DNA from 4 places in the Streptomyces sp. NPDC058650 genome. Region 3 is predicted to be linked to each of the others. Evidence: riboswitches for the same ligand, from Rfam matches in the RefSeq annotation. Region 3 holds a riboswitch; each other region holds the start of a gene.
The links. A riboswitch is a leader RNA that binds a small molecule or an ion and turns the genes downstream of it on or off. The one in region 3 is predicted to bind cyclic di-AMP.

Region 1 (3,266 bases), on a different contig from region 3:
CTTCGGCAACGGCATGTACGGCGGCCTCCAGTTCACCCAGGACAGCTGGGAGCGGAACGGCGGCCTCGCGTACGCCCCCAGCCCCGACCTGGCCAGCCGCGCCCAGCAGATCGCGATCGCCGACAAGGCGCTCGCCGCCGGCGGCACCGACTGGGCCACCTGCGCGCCCATCGCCGGTCTGACGAACGACGGCAAGGTCACCGGGGTCAACCCCGGGCCCACCGCCGCCACGAAGACGCCCACGGGACCCGTCGCGGAGTCGAACCGGACCGCGGGCGTCCCGGTCACGCCCTCGGAGACCGCCGCTGCCGAGAAGTCCGCGGAGGAGTCCGGCCCCGCCACCGAGGGCGCCGAGCCGCCCCGTACCGCGTCGAAGGCCCCCGCCGCGCCCACCACGCCCGTCAGCCCCACCGCCCCCGTCAGCCCCACCGCGCCGGTCAGTCCGACCGCGCCGGCGACGGCGGCCACCACTCCGGCCGCGCCGGGTACGGCGACCACGCCGGGCACCTCGACCGCGCCGGGCACCTCGACCGCGCCGGGCACCTCGACCACCCCCGCGGCGCCCGACGCGTCCCTGACGCCCGTATCGCCCGTATCGCCCGAGGTGCCGAAGGGTGACGCCTCGTCGGCCACTCCCGGCACCGGCAAGCACCGGGGCGGGGCAGCCCCGGAGGAAACCGGCAAGACGGACACCTCCGTCGAATCCGGCAGACATGCTTCATCGACGGACAACCTGGCGGAAAGTCCTACCGTCCTGCCGGTCACTGACGAGGCGAAGAATTCGGACGCAACGGACAGTCAGGACACTTCGGATGCCTACACCGTGCGGCCCGGCGACAATCTGTCCGAGATTGCACAGGAGAACGAACTCCCCGGAGGGTGGAACGCCCTCTATGACGCCAACCGCGGGACCGTGGGCATCGATCCGGACCTCATCGTCCCTGGTCAGAGCCTCGACCTGACGATCGGTTCGGAAGAGAAGGCGGAGTAGTTCCGGGTCATATGTCCGGTTCTGGGCAAGTGAGACATGGGTCTCTTCGCCTCAACTGGCGTGTCACGTCCGCGAACTTTGCCCCCGTCACCTCCCACCTGCGCAAACGCCCTCCATCGAAGGGCAAGTAGGGGCGATATTTCCGCAATACGCCTCTTTGAACTTCCGGTGGGTCTGTGTCTACGGTCGTAACCGCTCGCCACCGCGGGCCCCGTCGACCGAAACGCCGAATCCTGCCGTCGGCCGATGGGAACGTCGCGTAAGCGCCGTAGGCAGGAGCGGGGGACCCAAGGTAAGTGCCGACCCCGGCCGTTGAGACAGACGGCCGACGATCGGCTAGGGGTTAAGTCGCGTGCTAGGACACGCGGCCGGACAACTCATTGGTCCGAACCCGACAGCTCACCTCGTAGGCGTCGGTGAGGAGAATCTCCATGCTGTTTTCCGGCAAGGGCAAACACCGTCGTCCCTCCAAGGCCACCCAGGTCGTCACGCTCGTCGGTGTCACCGGTGTCGCCGTCGCCGCCCCGCTGATGACCGCGGGCACCGCCTCGGCCGCCACGTCCTCCGAGTGGGACCGCGTCGCCCAGTGCGAGTCCGGCGGCAACTGGTCCATCAACACCGGCAACGGGTACTACGGCGGCCTGCAGTTCTCCGCCTCCACCTGGGCCGCGTACGGCGGCACCGCCTACGCCTCGACCGCCAACCAGGCGTCGAAGTCCCAGCAGATCGCCATCGCCGAGAAGGTCCTCGCGGGCCAGGGCAAGGGCGCCTGGCCGTCCTGTGGCGTGGGCCTCTCCGGCGCCTCGTACGACGGTGGCTCCGCAGAGAGCGCGCCGCAGCAGCAGGCCGCGCCGAAGCAGGAGACCCAGCAGCCGCAGCGCAGCACCCAGCCCTCGCAGCAGCGCTCGACCGAGCAGCCGACCACCCGCAGCGAGCAGCGCCAGGCCCCGAAGCAGGCCACGCAGCAGCAGGCCGCGCCGAAGGCCGCCGCCAAGAAGACGGTCACCACCCCGACCGGCAAGGTGGTCAAGAAGGGTGACGGCGAGTACAAGGTCGTCGCCGGCGACACCCTCAGCAAGATCGCCGAGGCGCACGGCGTCAAGGGCGGCTGGGCCGAGCTCTTCGAGCTGAACGAGGACGTCGTCGACAACGCCGACCTCATCTACGTGGGCCAGCAGCTCCACCTCAAGTGAGCCCGGCGGCTCGGGTGAGTCCGGCGGCTCGCCCGACCCCGACGACCCTCCCGCGGTGACCACCCCGGTCCGGCGCACTCTCCCCCGTGCGCGCCGGACCGGGGTTCCGTGTGTCCGGGGTTCCGAAGCGCCCCTTCGGGGCGACCCGACGGTTACCGCTCAGTAGATCTGGGGCCCTTCGTCCCGAGATGCATGCCCTTGGGTCCTTTTTCGTCCCAGGGGGCGGGCGCACGGCCGACCGGAGCCCCGGAGCCGGTTAGGCTCTTGGCGCAAGGCCAAGCGACCCTGCACCGGCCATGCGTCACATCCAGCGTCACATCCCAAAAAGGAGATGCTCGTGCCGTCCATCGACGTCGTCGTAGCCCGGGAAATCCTGGACTCCCGAGGTAACCCCACGGTCGAGGTCGAGGTCGGCCTCGACGACGGCAGCACCGGTCGTGCTGCTGTTCCGTCCGGTGCGTCCACCGGCGCGTTCGAGGCCATCGAGCTTCGCGACGGTGACCCGAACCGCTACATGGGCAAGGGTGTCGAGAAGGCCGTCCTCGCCGTCATCGAGCAGATCGGCCCGGAGCTCGTCGGCTACGACGCCACCGAGCAGCGCCTGATCGACCAGGCCATGTTCGACCTCGACGCCACCGAGAACAAGGGCTCGCTCGGCGCCAACGCCATCCTCGGCGTCTCCCTCGCCGTCGCGCACGCCGCGTCCGAGGCCTCGGACCTCCCGCTCTTCCGCTACCTCGGCGGCCCGAACGCGCACCTGCTGCCCGTTCCGATGATGAACATCCTCAACGGTGGGTCGCACGCCGACTCCAACGTGGACATCCAGGAGTTCATGATCGCCCCGATCGGCGCGGAGTCCTTCTCCGAGGCCCTTCGCTGGGGTGCGGAGATCTACCACACCCTCAAGGGCGTGCTGAAGCGCAAGGGCCTCTCCACCGGCCTCGGCGACGAGGGCGGCTTCGCCCCGAACCTGGAGTCGAACCGCGCCGCCCTGGACCTCATCATCGAGGCCATCAAGGAGGCCGGCTACACCCCGGGCACCGACGTCGCGCTCGCGCTCGACGTCGCCGCGTCCGAGTTCT
Region 2 (3,266 bases), on a different contig from region 3:
TGAGCCGGTACAGACCCAGCGAGCGCTCCGCGTGCAGCGCCGTCAGCGCCCTGGCCCGCTCGGCGTCGCCACGCGCGACGGCGTCCACGATGGCGCCGTGCTCGGACCAGGCCTCCACAGGGTGGGCGGGGTGGTCGACCGCGTACATCCAGGCGATCTTGTGCCGCAGCTGGGTGAGCAGCGCGGTCAGGGCCGGGCTGCCGGAGGCCTGCGCCAGCGTCTCGTGGAACCAGCCCCCGAGCGAGCGCAGATCCTCGCCCTGGCCGCGTCTGGCCCGCTCCTGCCCCAGCCTGACCAGGCCGCGCAGGACCTTCAGGTGCGCCTCGGTACGCCGCTGCGCGGCGCGGGCGGCGCCCAGCGGTTCGAGCAGGGCCCGCATGTCGAGCAGATCGGCCGCCTCCTGCTCGGTGGGCTCGGCGACATGGGCGCCGGCGTGGCGGCGGGTGACGACGAAGCCCTCGGACTCCAGGGTGCGCAGGGCCTCGCGGACCGGGACACGGGAGACCCCGTAGCGGCGCGCGAGCTGCTCCTCGGTCAGCCGCCCGCCCCGCTCGAAGACGCCGGAGACGATGTCGTCCCGGATCGCCGTGCATACCGATTGCGCGGGTACGCGCATGTCCGACCTCCGCCTTGGTCCGCGAGAGACAATTCGAGCGACGCCTGTTCCGCGTCCGTTCTGCGTCTGTTCCGCGACTCTATTGCAGCAGGCCGGAATTTCCGATGCCCCCATGGAATCCAGCCATATGTTTCGGTCAGCGAAAAGCCCCGGCTCAGTACGAGCCGGGGCTTTTGCGACGCGATCCGCGTGACGTCAGAGGCTGACGCCGCGGGCGCGGAGGTAGGAGATGGGGTTCAGGTCCGAGCCGTAGTCGGAGCCCGTCCGCGCCTCGAAGTGGAGGTGCGGGCCGGTCGAGTTGCCGGACGAGCCCGAGATGCCTATCTGCTGGCCCGGCTCGACGGTCTGGCCGACGTAGACCCCGATGGACGAGAGGTGACCGTACTGGGTGTACGTGCCGTCGTTCATCTGGATGACGATGTTGTTGCCGTACGCCCCGCCCCAGCCGGCCTCGACGACGGTGCCGGAGCCGACGGAGACGACCGAGCTGCCGTAGGAGGCGTGGAAGTCGATGCCGGAGTGGCTGCCGGAGGACCAGAGCGAGCCACCGGTCTTGTAGCCGGTGGTCACGTACGAGCCGCCCACGGGGAGCTGGAAGGAGTCGAGTCGCCGGCGCTCGGCCTCGCGGGCGGCGCGCTCGCGCTCCTCGCGGACCTCCTTGGCGCGGGCCTCCGCCTTGCGCTTCGCCTCGGCGCGGGCCTCTGCCTGGGCCTTCGCCTTGACGATGGCCTCGAAGGCCTCCTGCTCCTGGGCGGCGGCCTGGGCGTCGATCCGGTCCGCGAGCGAGTCCTCGGTGATCACCTGCGTGAGGCCGGTGTCCTCGGCGGAGCGGTTGTCCGTGTCGGCGGCGAGCGCCGGGGAGGCGAAGGTTCCGATGACGCCGGTGGTGGCGAGCGTCGCTACGCCGGCGATGCCCACGCTGCGGCGCGCCATCCGGCTCGGACCACGATGCTTCCCGGTGGCACGGGTGAACGCCATGTAGGGGCTGATCCTTTCCTTCCTTCTCGCCTACCGGGTTAGCTGACGGGTTCGGAGCAGGAAGGTCTCCTACGAGCCCCTCCGTACGTGACGAAGGCGCCCGATTCACCCCAGGGACTGTGTGGGTCCCCGGCTCCCCAGGCTCGCGCCTGACGGGGACTCGGCGATGACTGTCCGTTGCCGCGAATGCGGCACGTGCACCTGACGAACAGCCGCACCGACGCTATGGGATCGTCTGTCGATCACCAAACAGACAGGCCCGTTTGTAAGACATGCCACAGGGCAGACAGCCACCCTTGCCCTCAATTCGGGCAAAGCGGAAGGCCTCGACGAAATCATGACGTCGAGGCCTTCCGTCGCCGGGTCGGCGGGTGCGATCAGCCGGTCACCACGGTGACTTCACCGATGCCGAGCGCGCGCACCGGCTCCGCGATCTGCGCCGCGTCGCCCACGAGCACGGTCACGAGCCGGTCCACGGGGAAGGCGTTGACCACGGCCGCGGTCGCCTCGACCGTGCCCGTCTCGGCGAGACGCGCGTACAACTGGGCCTGGTAGTCGTCCGGGAGGTGCTGCTCGACCTGGTCGGCGAGCGTCCCGGCGACCGAGGCGGCCGTCTCGTACTTGAGGGGCGCCACCCCCACCAGGTTCTGCACGGCCGTCTCGCGCTCGGCGTCCGTGAGGCCCTCCGCCGCGAGGGTCCGCAGCACCTTCCACAGGTCGTCAAGTGCCGGGCCGGTGTTGGGGGTGTCGACCGAGCCGCTGATGGCGAGCATCGAGGCGCCGTTCCCCTCGGCGTCGGAGCGGAGCACCTGCCCGAAGGCCCGCACGCCGTACGTGTAGCCCTTCTCCTCGCGCAGGACCCGGTCGAGCCGCGAGGTCAGCGTCCCGCCGAGGCAGTACGTGCCGAGGACCTGGGCGGCCCAGACGCTGTCGTGCCGGTCGGCACCGATCCGGCCGATCAGCAACTGGGTCTGGACGGCGCCGGGACGGTCCACGATGACGACCCGTCCGGTGTCGTCCGCGGTGATCGGCGGCATCGGGAGCGGCTCGGCCGGCTCGCCGGTCCAGGCGCCCAGCGTCTCGGCGAGGACCTTGTCCAGGTCGACGCCGGTCAGGTCGCCGACGACCACCGCCGTGGCCGTGGCGGGCCGGACGTACGCCTCGTAGAAGGCGCGGACCGCGGCGGCGTCGATCGCCTGGACGGTCTCCTCGGTGCCCTGGCGCGGCCGGGACATCCGGGCCTCGGCCGGGAACAGCTCCTTGGAGAGCTGCTTGGCGGCGCGGCGGGCCGGGTTGGCCGTCTCGTGCGGGATCTCGTCGAGGCGGTTGTGCACGAGGCGCTCGATCTCGGTGTCCAGGAACGCCGGGGCGATCAGCGCCTCGGAGAGCAGCCCGAGCGCCTTGGGCAGCCGGGAGACGGGCACCTCGAGGGAGACCCGCACGCCGGGGTGGTCGGCGTGGGCGTCGAGCGTCGCACCACAGCGCTCCAGCTCGGCCGCGAACTCCTCGGCGTCGCGCTGGTCCGTGCCCTCGGAGAGCGCGCGGGCCATGATCGTGGCGACGCCGTCGAGACCGGCCGGCTCGGCGTCCAGGGGGGCCGGCAGGAAGAGCTCCACGGCCACGACCTGCTGGCCGGGGCGGTGGCTGGTCAGCAGGGTCAGGCCGTTGGCCA
Region 3 (3,266 bases):
CCCGGTTCGCGCCGGAGGCGGGGACGGGCCGGACCGCCCTGTGGTTCAGGATGACCAACACCTCGGCGGGACCGGTGACGTTCACGATCCGTTCGAACGCCTACCGCACGGACGGACCGTGGACCTACACGGTCCCGGCGAACTCCGACCGCGAGGACTTCTTCAACGCGGTGGCCTACAGCGGCGGCTGGTACGACTTCACGATCGTCGCCGACATCGACGGGACCTGGTCACGCCGGTACACCGGCCACATCGAGACCGGAGCCCCGAGCGTCACCGGCTGAACCCTTCGCACACCGGCCGGCGTCACCCGCCGACCTCACCCGCCGGCCTCACCGGCCGGCGTGCGCGGCGCGTCGGATCGTCGCGTCGAGGAGGCCCACCGCCTCGGCGGCCGTACGGCCGGGGGCCCGGTTCCACGGACCGATCAGCTCGCCCCATCCCTGAGAGCGGAGCTCGGTCATGATCCAGGCGGCCGCCTCGTTCATGGTGTCCACACCGCCGTAGCCGAGGCGGTGGGCGGCGAGGAGCGCGCCGCAGACGCAGCGCGCTCCCCGTGCGTCGCGCAGCTTGTACGGGGCGTTCTGCCAGCCCCACTCCGTGAGCACCAGCCGCGCGTAGCCGAGGTGGACCGAGGGGCGCAGCTCGGGGCGGCCGATCCGGCGCCAGGCGTGCAGTCGGTCCGGGAGTACGGCCCCGATGCGGCCGGGCAGCGTGCGTTCGGCGGGGGGCGGCGGCGGGAGCGCGTCGAGCGCGTCGGCCACGAGCCGGTCCACGGACACGGTGAGGAGGGACCGCCAGTCGGCGGGCTCGGGCGTCGGCTCCGGCGCGGGGGCCGGTCGAGCGGGGGCGGTCCAGTCGGTGACGATCCGCTGCCAGGTGGCGCTCTCGAAGAGAGCGGCCGCCTCGCGGTCGAGTCCGTCCGGGCTGAGCGGGGCGATGGAGGTCGGCATCCGGGAGGCTCCTGGGTCGGGGGGGACTCCATCTTTCAAGAAGAATGTCTGGTTTGCGACTTTTGCCCGCACCGGGCGTGCCCCTCACGCCCGGTGCGGGCGAACAGCCCAGCCCGGGTAATTTCCGCTCATTTACTCACCAACGGAATTACATCGCATATTCGGACATTACCCTCCTGGTGATGCGGTTCACTTTCTCTCGCCCCCGCCAGGGACCCGTACACCCGCAGGCCTTACCGCGCACGGAAGTTCATCGGATCCCGAGTGCGGTCGATCTTGAATTCCTTGAATTCGGAGATCCAATTCCGGCTGCGAACGTTCGGCTCCTCTTGTTATCCGCCGCAATGCTGGCCTACGGTCACCCCCATTCGAGCGGAACGCCTAATCCTGCCGCCGCCCGAAAACACCTCCCTTTCACCCGACGGCAGGAGCGGGGGACCCACGAATTCGCCGGTCCGGAATCCGGAACGGCTCGGGGTGCAGCCGCGTGCGCGCGGCCGGACATCTCCCGTCCGAACCCGACAGCTCACCCCGCAGGCGCCGGAGAGGAAATCCGTCATGCCTGCACACGGTAAGCACCGCCGCCCCCGACGCCGCACCGTCTCCCGCGGCCTCGCACTCGCCGGCACGGGCGGGGCCGCGCTGGCCCTGCCGCTGGTCGTCCCCGCGACGGCCGGCGCCGAGACCGTTTCGGCCGCACCCAAGATCGCCGCGCAGTCCTTCGCGGCGCAGCCCGCCACCGCTCCGGCCGCCGCTCCCTCGGCCCCCGCCGCCGCGCGCACGTACACCGTCGTGAGTGGTGACTCGCTTTCCCTGATCGCCCAGAAGAAGGGAATTCAGGGCGGCTGGAAGTCGATATACCAGGCCAACAAATCCGTCGTGGGTGACAATCCGTCACTCATTCACCCCGGTCTCGAACTGACGATTCGTCGGGATTCCGCGAAGCCCGCCCCGGCGGCCGCGACCGCACAGAAGAAGAGCTCCACGACCACTGAGCGGGCGAGCCGCTCCCAGCGCCGTGCAGCGGCTCCGGCCCCCGCCTCGGGTGCCTCCGCCGCGCAGGCGGCGCCCGCCGCCGCGCCCGCCGTCAAGGCCGCCCCGGCCGCCGCCACCCAGTACGCCGACAACCTCGACGGCTGGATCCGCGAGTCGCTGGACATCATGGCCCAGCGCGGCATCCCCGGTTCGTACGACGGAATCCTCCGCAACGTCATGCGCGAGTCCTCCGGCAACCCCCGGGCCATCAACCTCTGGGACTCGAACGCCGTGGCCGGCACCCCCTCGAAGGGTCTGCTCCAGGTCATCCAGCCGACCTTCGACGCCTACCACGTGCCGGGCACGTCCACGGACCTGTTCGACCCGGTCGCCAACATCACGGCCGCCTGCAACTACGCGGCCGACCGCTACGGCTCCATCGACAACGTCAACGGGGCCTACTGACGCCGGAACCACTCGGCGAACCAGTCCGTGGCGAGCTCCGCCACCTCCTCCAGGGCACCCGGCTCCTCGAAGAGGTGAGTGGCGCCGGGGACGACGGTCAGCCGGTTCTCGCAGCGCAGCAGGGCCTGGGCGCGTCTGTTGAGGTCCAGCACCAGCGCGTCCCGGCCGCCCACCACCAGGAGGGTCGGGGCGCGCACCCGGCCCAGGTGCTCGCCCGCCAGGTCGGGCCGGCCACCGCGTGAGACGACGGCGGCGACGCCGGAACCGGGATCGGCCGCCGCCCACAGCGCGGCGGCCGCACCCGTGCTCGCCCCGAAGTAGCCGAGCGGCAGATCGCCGCCCTCGGGGTGCCCGGCCAGCCAGTCCGTGGCGCTCGCGAGCCGTCCGGCGAGCAGCGGGGTGTCGAAGACGTGGGCCCGGTCGGTCGCCTCGGCCTCGGTGAGCAGGTCGAACAGCAGCGTGCCGAGACCGGCCCGGTTCAGGGCCGCCGCGACCGCGCGGTTCCGCGGGCTGTGCCGGCTGCTGCCGCTTCCATGGGCGAAGAGGACGATGCCGGTCGCCCCGTCGGGGACGGCGAGCCGTCCGGCGAGGGTGGCACCGGTCGCCGGGATCCGGACGTCCGTGTCCCGGACGACGGGGTCGCGCGCGGCCCGGCTGCGGGCGAGGCAGTCGAGCACCTCCGCGTCGGACGTCTGCGAGAAGTCGCGGTAGAACTGGCCGATCGCGTAGAAGAAGTCGGGCTCGCGAACGCTTACGGTCTCGTCGGCCTCGCCCCCGAGGCGGGCGGTCCAGCCGTGCGGCGCGACCGGCACCGCGAGCACGATCCGCGCGGCACCTTTGGCACGGACCACCCGGCAGGCCGCCAGCGCCGTC
Region 4 (3,266 bases), on a different contig from region 3:
GGCAGACCGAGGACCTGGGCGGCGCGCAGGGCGACGCGGGTGTGTCCGTCGGGCGAGAGGTGCAGCCGGTCGTCGTCCCAGGCCCGCAGGTCCTGCACCGACTTGAGGGACCACAGGTCGAGGACCGGGCAGTCGTAGCGGTCCGCGATGGACCGGACGTGGGCGGTGTAGGTGGCGATCTTCCCGCGCAGGTGCCGGAGCACGGGGATGTCACGGGTGTCGAAGCCGGTGGTCACCATGACGGTGCCGACGGCGGAGGTCAGGTCCGCGACGGCCCGCTCGAAGCGCTCGGCCACGTCGTCGGGGTCGGTGCCGGGCCGGATGATGTCGTTGCCGCCGGCACAGAAGGTCACCAGGTCGGGGGCGAGTTCCTTCGCCCGGGGGACTTGTTCCGCCACGATCTGGTCGAGCAGGCGCCCGCGTACGGCCAGGTTGGCGTAGCGGAAGTCGTCGTGCTCCGGCAGCTGGTCGGCGAGCAGGACCGCGAAGCGGTCCGCCCAGCCGACGTACGTCCCGTCGGGTCCGGGGTCTCCGACGCCCTCGGTGAAGCTGTCACCGATCGCCGCGTACGACCCGAATGCGTTCTTGTCTCTTGATCTCGAATCGTCTGCCACGGGAGCACATCCTTCCCTTTCGGTGTGACCTACGCGACCGTAAGGAGGGGTTGACGCCTGGTGACATATGCCACCGATAAAGATTCTCCCAAGCCGGAATACGCCGACGGCCCGGCACACACGTGCCGGGCCGTCAGGAAGCGTCCGTGTCAGATGGAGACGCCGTGCTGGCGCAGGTAGGCCAGCGGGTCGACGTCGGAGCCGTAGCTCGGCGAGGTGCGGATCTCGAAGTGCAGGTGCGGGCCGGTGGAGTTGCCGGTCGAGCCGGACAGGCCGATCTGCTGGCCGCCGGTGACGGTCTGGCCGGACGAGACGGAGAGGGAGGAGAGGTGCGCGTACTGCGAGTAGTTGCCGTCCGCGTGCTGGATGACGACCTCGTTGCCGTAGGCGCCGCTCCAGCCGGCGGAGACGACCGTGCCGGCGCCGACGGCGCGGACGGTGGTGCCGGAGGAGGCGGTGAAGTCGACACCGGTGTGGTAGCCGGAGGACCACATGGAGCCGGAGGCGCGGTACGGGGTGGAGAAGCCGGCGTCGACGGGGGCGACCCAGCCGGACGCGGAGGTCGAGGCCCCCGACGACTGCGAGGTCCGCGACGACTGCGACGAGGAGGACTCGGCGGAGGCGGCGGCCGGGGCGGCGGAGCGCTGGCTGCTGCGCGAGGCGCGCGAGGTGTCGCCGTTCTTCTCGGAGGTCTGGGTGCTCTTGGGGGCGGCCTTCTCGGCGGCCTTCGGAGCGGCCTTCGGAGCCGCCTTCGGGGCGGCAGCCTTGGGCGCGGCGCTCTTCGGAGCAGCGGCGGCGGTGTTCTTGGCGCCGAGGGTGAGCTTCATGCCGGGCAGGATCAGCGAGGGGTTCTCGCCGACGACCTGGCGGTTGTCCGCGTAGAGCTTCTGCCAGCCGCCGGCGAGCCGGTACTCGGTGGCGATCTTGGACAGGTAGTCGCCGCTGACGACGGAGTACGTCTTCGGCGCGGCCTTCGCGGCGGCGGCGGGCGCGGCCTGGAGGGCGGCGGGCGCCTTCACCTGAGCGGCGGCGGCGACGGCCTGGGCGGGGACGGCGGCCTGCTCGGCGGCGTGGGCTCCGGTGGCGCCGAGGAGCGGAAGCGCGACGACGGCGCCTCCCGTACTGGCGACGACGAACCCACGCGTGATGGAATTGATCTTGGGACGGCGGTGCTTACCCTTCGCGGGCATGGCGAATTCCTCTCCGGCGCCTACGAGGTGAGCTGTCGGGTTCGGACTGGAGATGCCCGGCCGCGTTCTCACGCGGCTTCACCCCGAGCCGTCCTGTTGTCGCGGGACCGGCGTACTTCCTGGGTCCCCCGCTCCTGCCACGCATGGGATGAGTGCGGATTCCGGACGGTGGCAGGATTCGGCGGTCCGACCGGATTGACGGTGACGCTAGACGAGCGGGGTCGGAGCGAACAAGCCACAGATTTGCGCCGGCATTACCCGGGCCGCGTTCCGGACGGAATTCCGGTCACCCTCCGTCGATGACGGTCCTTCGATTTCCCTTTTGCGTACGGCAATTGCTTGGGGCCTTCGGCCACGATCCGTCACTTCTATGACCCTGCTCACGCGGCACCGCCCATCTCGCCTGTAAACAGGGCGCGTTCCACTTAACACCCCATTTCGGACAGATCCCCCATTCCCGTCCCGGGGGGTGCGCCGACCCCCTCTCACCTGGATGATTGTCCTAGGGACCGATCTCGCATCGGGCACCCGAACGACGACCCCCAGGAGCATCCGTGACGCAGCAGCTGCCGCAGGTCCCGCCCACCGAAGCGAACGAACCCGAGCTGGCCGAGGTCCGCAACTTCCGGGACGTGGGCGGCCTGCCGACGACGGACGGGCGCGCCGTGCGACCCGGACGCCTCTTCCGCAGCGGCCACCTCGCCCACGCCACCGAGACCGACGCCGCCTTCCTCGCCTCGCTGGGCCTGCACACCGTCTTCGACTTCCGCAACGAGGCCGACCGCAAGGTCGAGGGCGCGGACGTCGAGCTCCCCGGCGTGCGGAACGTGAACATACCCCTCAACGACCCGGCCGACGGCAAGGAGTTCTGGAAGCTGGTACGCGACGGCGACGTCGAGCAGCTGCGGGACATCCTGGGCGACGGCAAGGCGGCGGCCCGAATGTCCGACTCGTACCGGAAGATGGTGATCGAGCGGACTCCGGAGCACAGCAGGATCCTGCACTCCATGGCCGAGGAGAGCGTCCCGGCGCTGATGCACTGCGCGGCGGGCAAGGACCGCGCCGGACTCTCCATCGCGATCACGCTGCTCGCCCTCGACGTCGAGCGCGAGGCGATCGAGGCGGACTACGTGAAGTCGAACGACCCGCACCGCCGCTACAAGGTGCGCCGCAGCTCCACCGCCGCGGACGCGATGTCGCCCGAGGTGATGGAGCTGCTGAGCCCGCTCTTCGACGCGCGGCTGGAGTACCTGCGGGGCGCCTTCGAGACGATCGAGGCGACGTGGGGCTCGGTGGAGACCTACCTCACGGAGGGGCTGAAGCTGGCCCCCGAGACCCGCGAGCGGCTGCGGGAGCGCTTCCTCACGGAGGCGTGAGCCCGCCCGGAGCGCCGCTCTACTGGTTCTGCCCGCCGAGCATGAAGAGCAGGTAGAGGAAGCCGGCGAAGAGGTGCCCGGCGATC

Region 1: it holds a riboswitch for cyclic di-AMP, as region 3 does, so the genes downstream of both, ACFWWU_RS27640 (transglycosylase family protein) here and ACFWWU_RS14825 (transglycosylase SLT domain-containing protein) in region 3, are expected to answer to the same signal.
Region 2: it holds a riboswitch for cyclic di-AMP, as region 3 does, so the genes downstream of both, ACFWWU_RS23295 (M23 family metallopeptidase) here and ACFWWU_RS14825 (transglycosylase SLT domain-containing protein) in region 3, are expected to answer to the same signal.
Region 4: it holds a riboswitch for cyclic di-AMP, as region 3 does, so the genes downstream of both, ACFWWU_RS19705 (peptidoglycan DD-metalloendopeptidase family protein) here and ACFWWU_RS14825 (transglycosylase SLT domain-containing protein) in region 3, are expected to answer to the same signal.

Annotation. Positions count from the first base shown of each region.
Region 1 covers NZ_JBHXRL010000018.1:118,075-121,340, forward strand. The annotation lists gene ACFWWU_RS27635 (transglycosylase family protein) at 1-991, shown strand, start outside; cyclic di-AMP (ydaO/yuaA leader) riboswitch at 1,206-1,419, shown strand; gene ACFWWU_RS27640 (transglycosylase family protein) at 1,423-2,184, shown strand; gene eno (phosphopyruvate hydratase) at 2,516-3,266, shown strand, end outside.
Region 2 covers NZ_JBHXRL010000013.1:123,158-126,423, reverse strand. The annotation lists gene ACFWWU_RS23300 (GntR family transcriptional regulator) at 1-616, opposite strand, end outside; gene ACFWWU_RS23295 (M23 family metallopeptidase) at 812-1,594, opposite strand; cyclic di-AMP (ydaO/yuaA leader) riboswitch at 1,607-1,770, opposite strand; gene ACFWWU_RS23290 (M16 family metallopeptidase) at 1,972-3,266, opposite strand, start outside.
Region 3 covers NZ_JBHXRL010000007.1:140,080-143,345, forward strand. The annotation lists gene ACFWWU_RS14815 (phosphocholine-specific phospholipase C) at 1-284, shown strand, start outside; gene ACFWWU_RS14820 (hypothetical protein) at 333-953, opposite strand; cyclic di-AMP (ydaO/yuaA leader) riboswitch at 1,322-1,506, shown strand; gene ACFWWU_RS14825 (transglycosylase SLT domain-containing protein) at 1,512-2,393, shown strand; gene ACFWWU_RS14830 (alpha/beta family hydrolase) at 2,387-3,266, opposite strand, start outside.
Region 4 covers NZ_JBHXRL010000010.1:83,992-87,257, reverse strand. The annotation lists gene ACFWWU_RS19710 (SGNH/GDSL hydrolase family protein) at 1-614, opposite strand, end outside; gene ACFWWU_RS19705 (peptidoglycan DD-metalloendopeptidase family protein) at 764-1,804, opposite strand; cyclic di-AMP (ydaO/yuaA leader) riboswitch at 1,809-1,965, opposite strand; gene ACFWWU_RS19700 (tyrosine-protein phosphatase) at 2,359-3,180, shown strand; gene ACFWWU_RS19695 (DUF6126 family protein) at 3,200-3,266, opposite strand, start outside.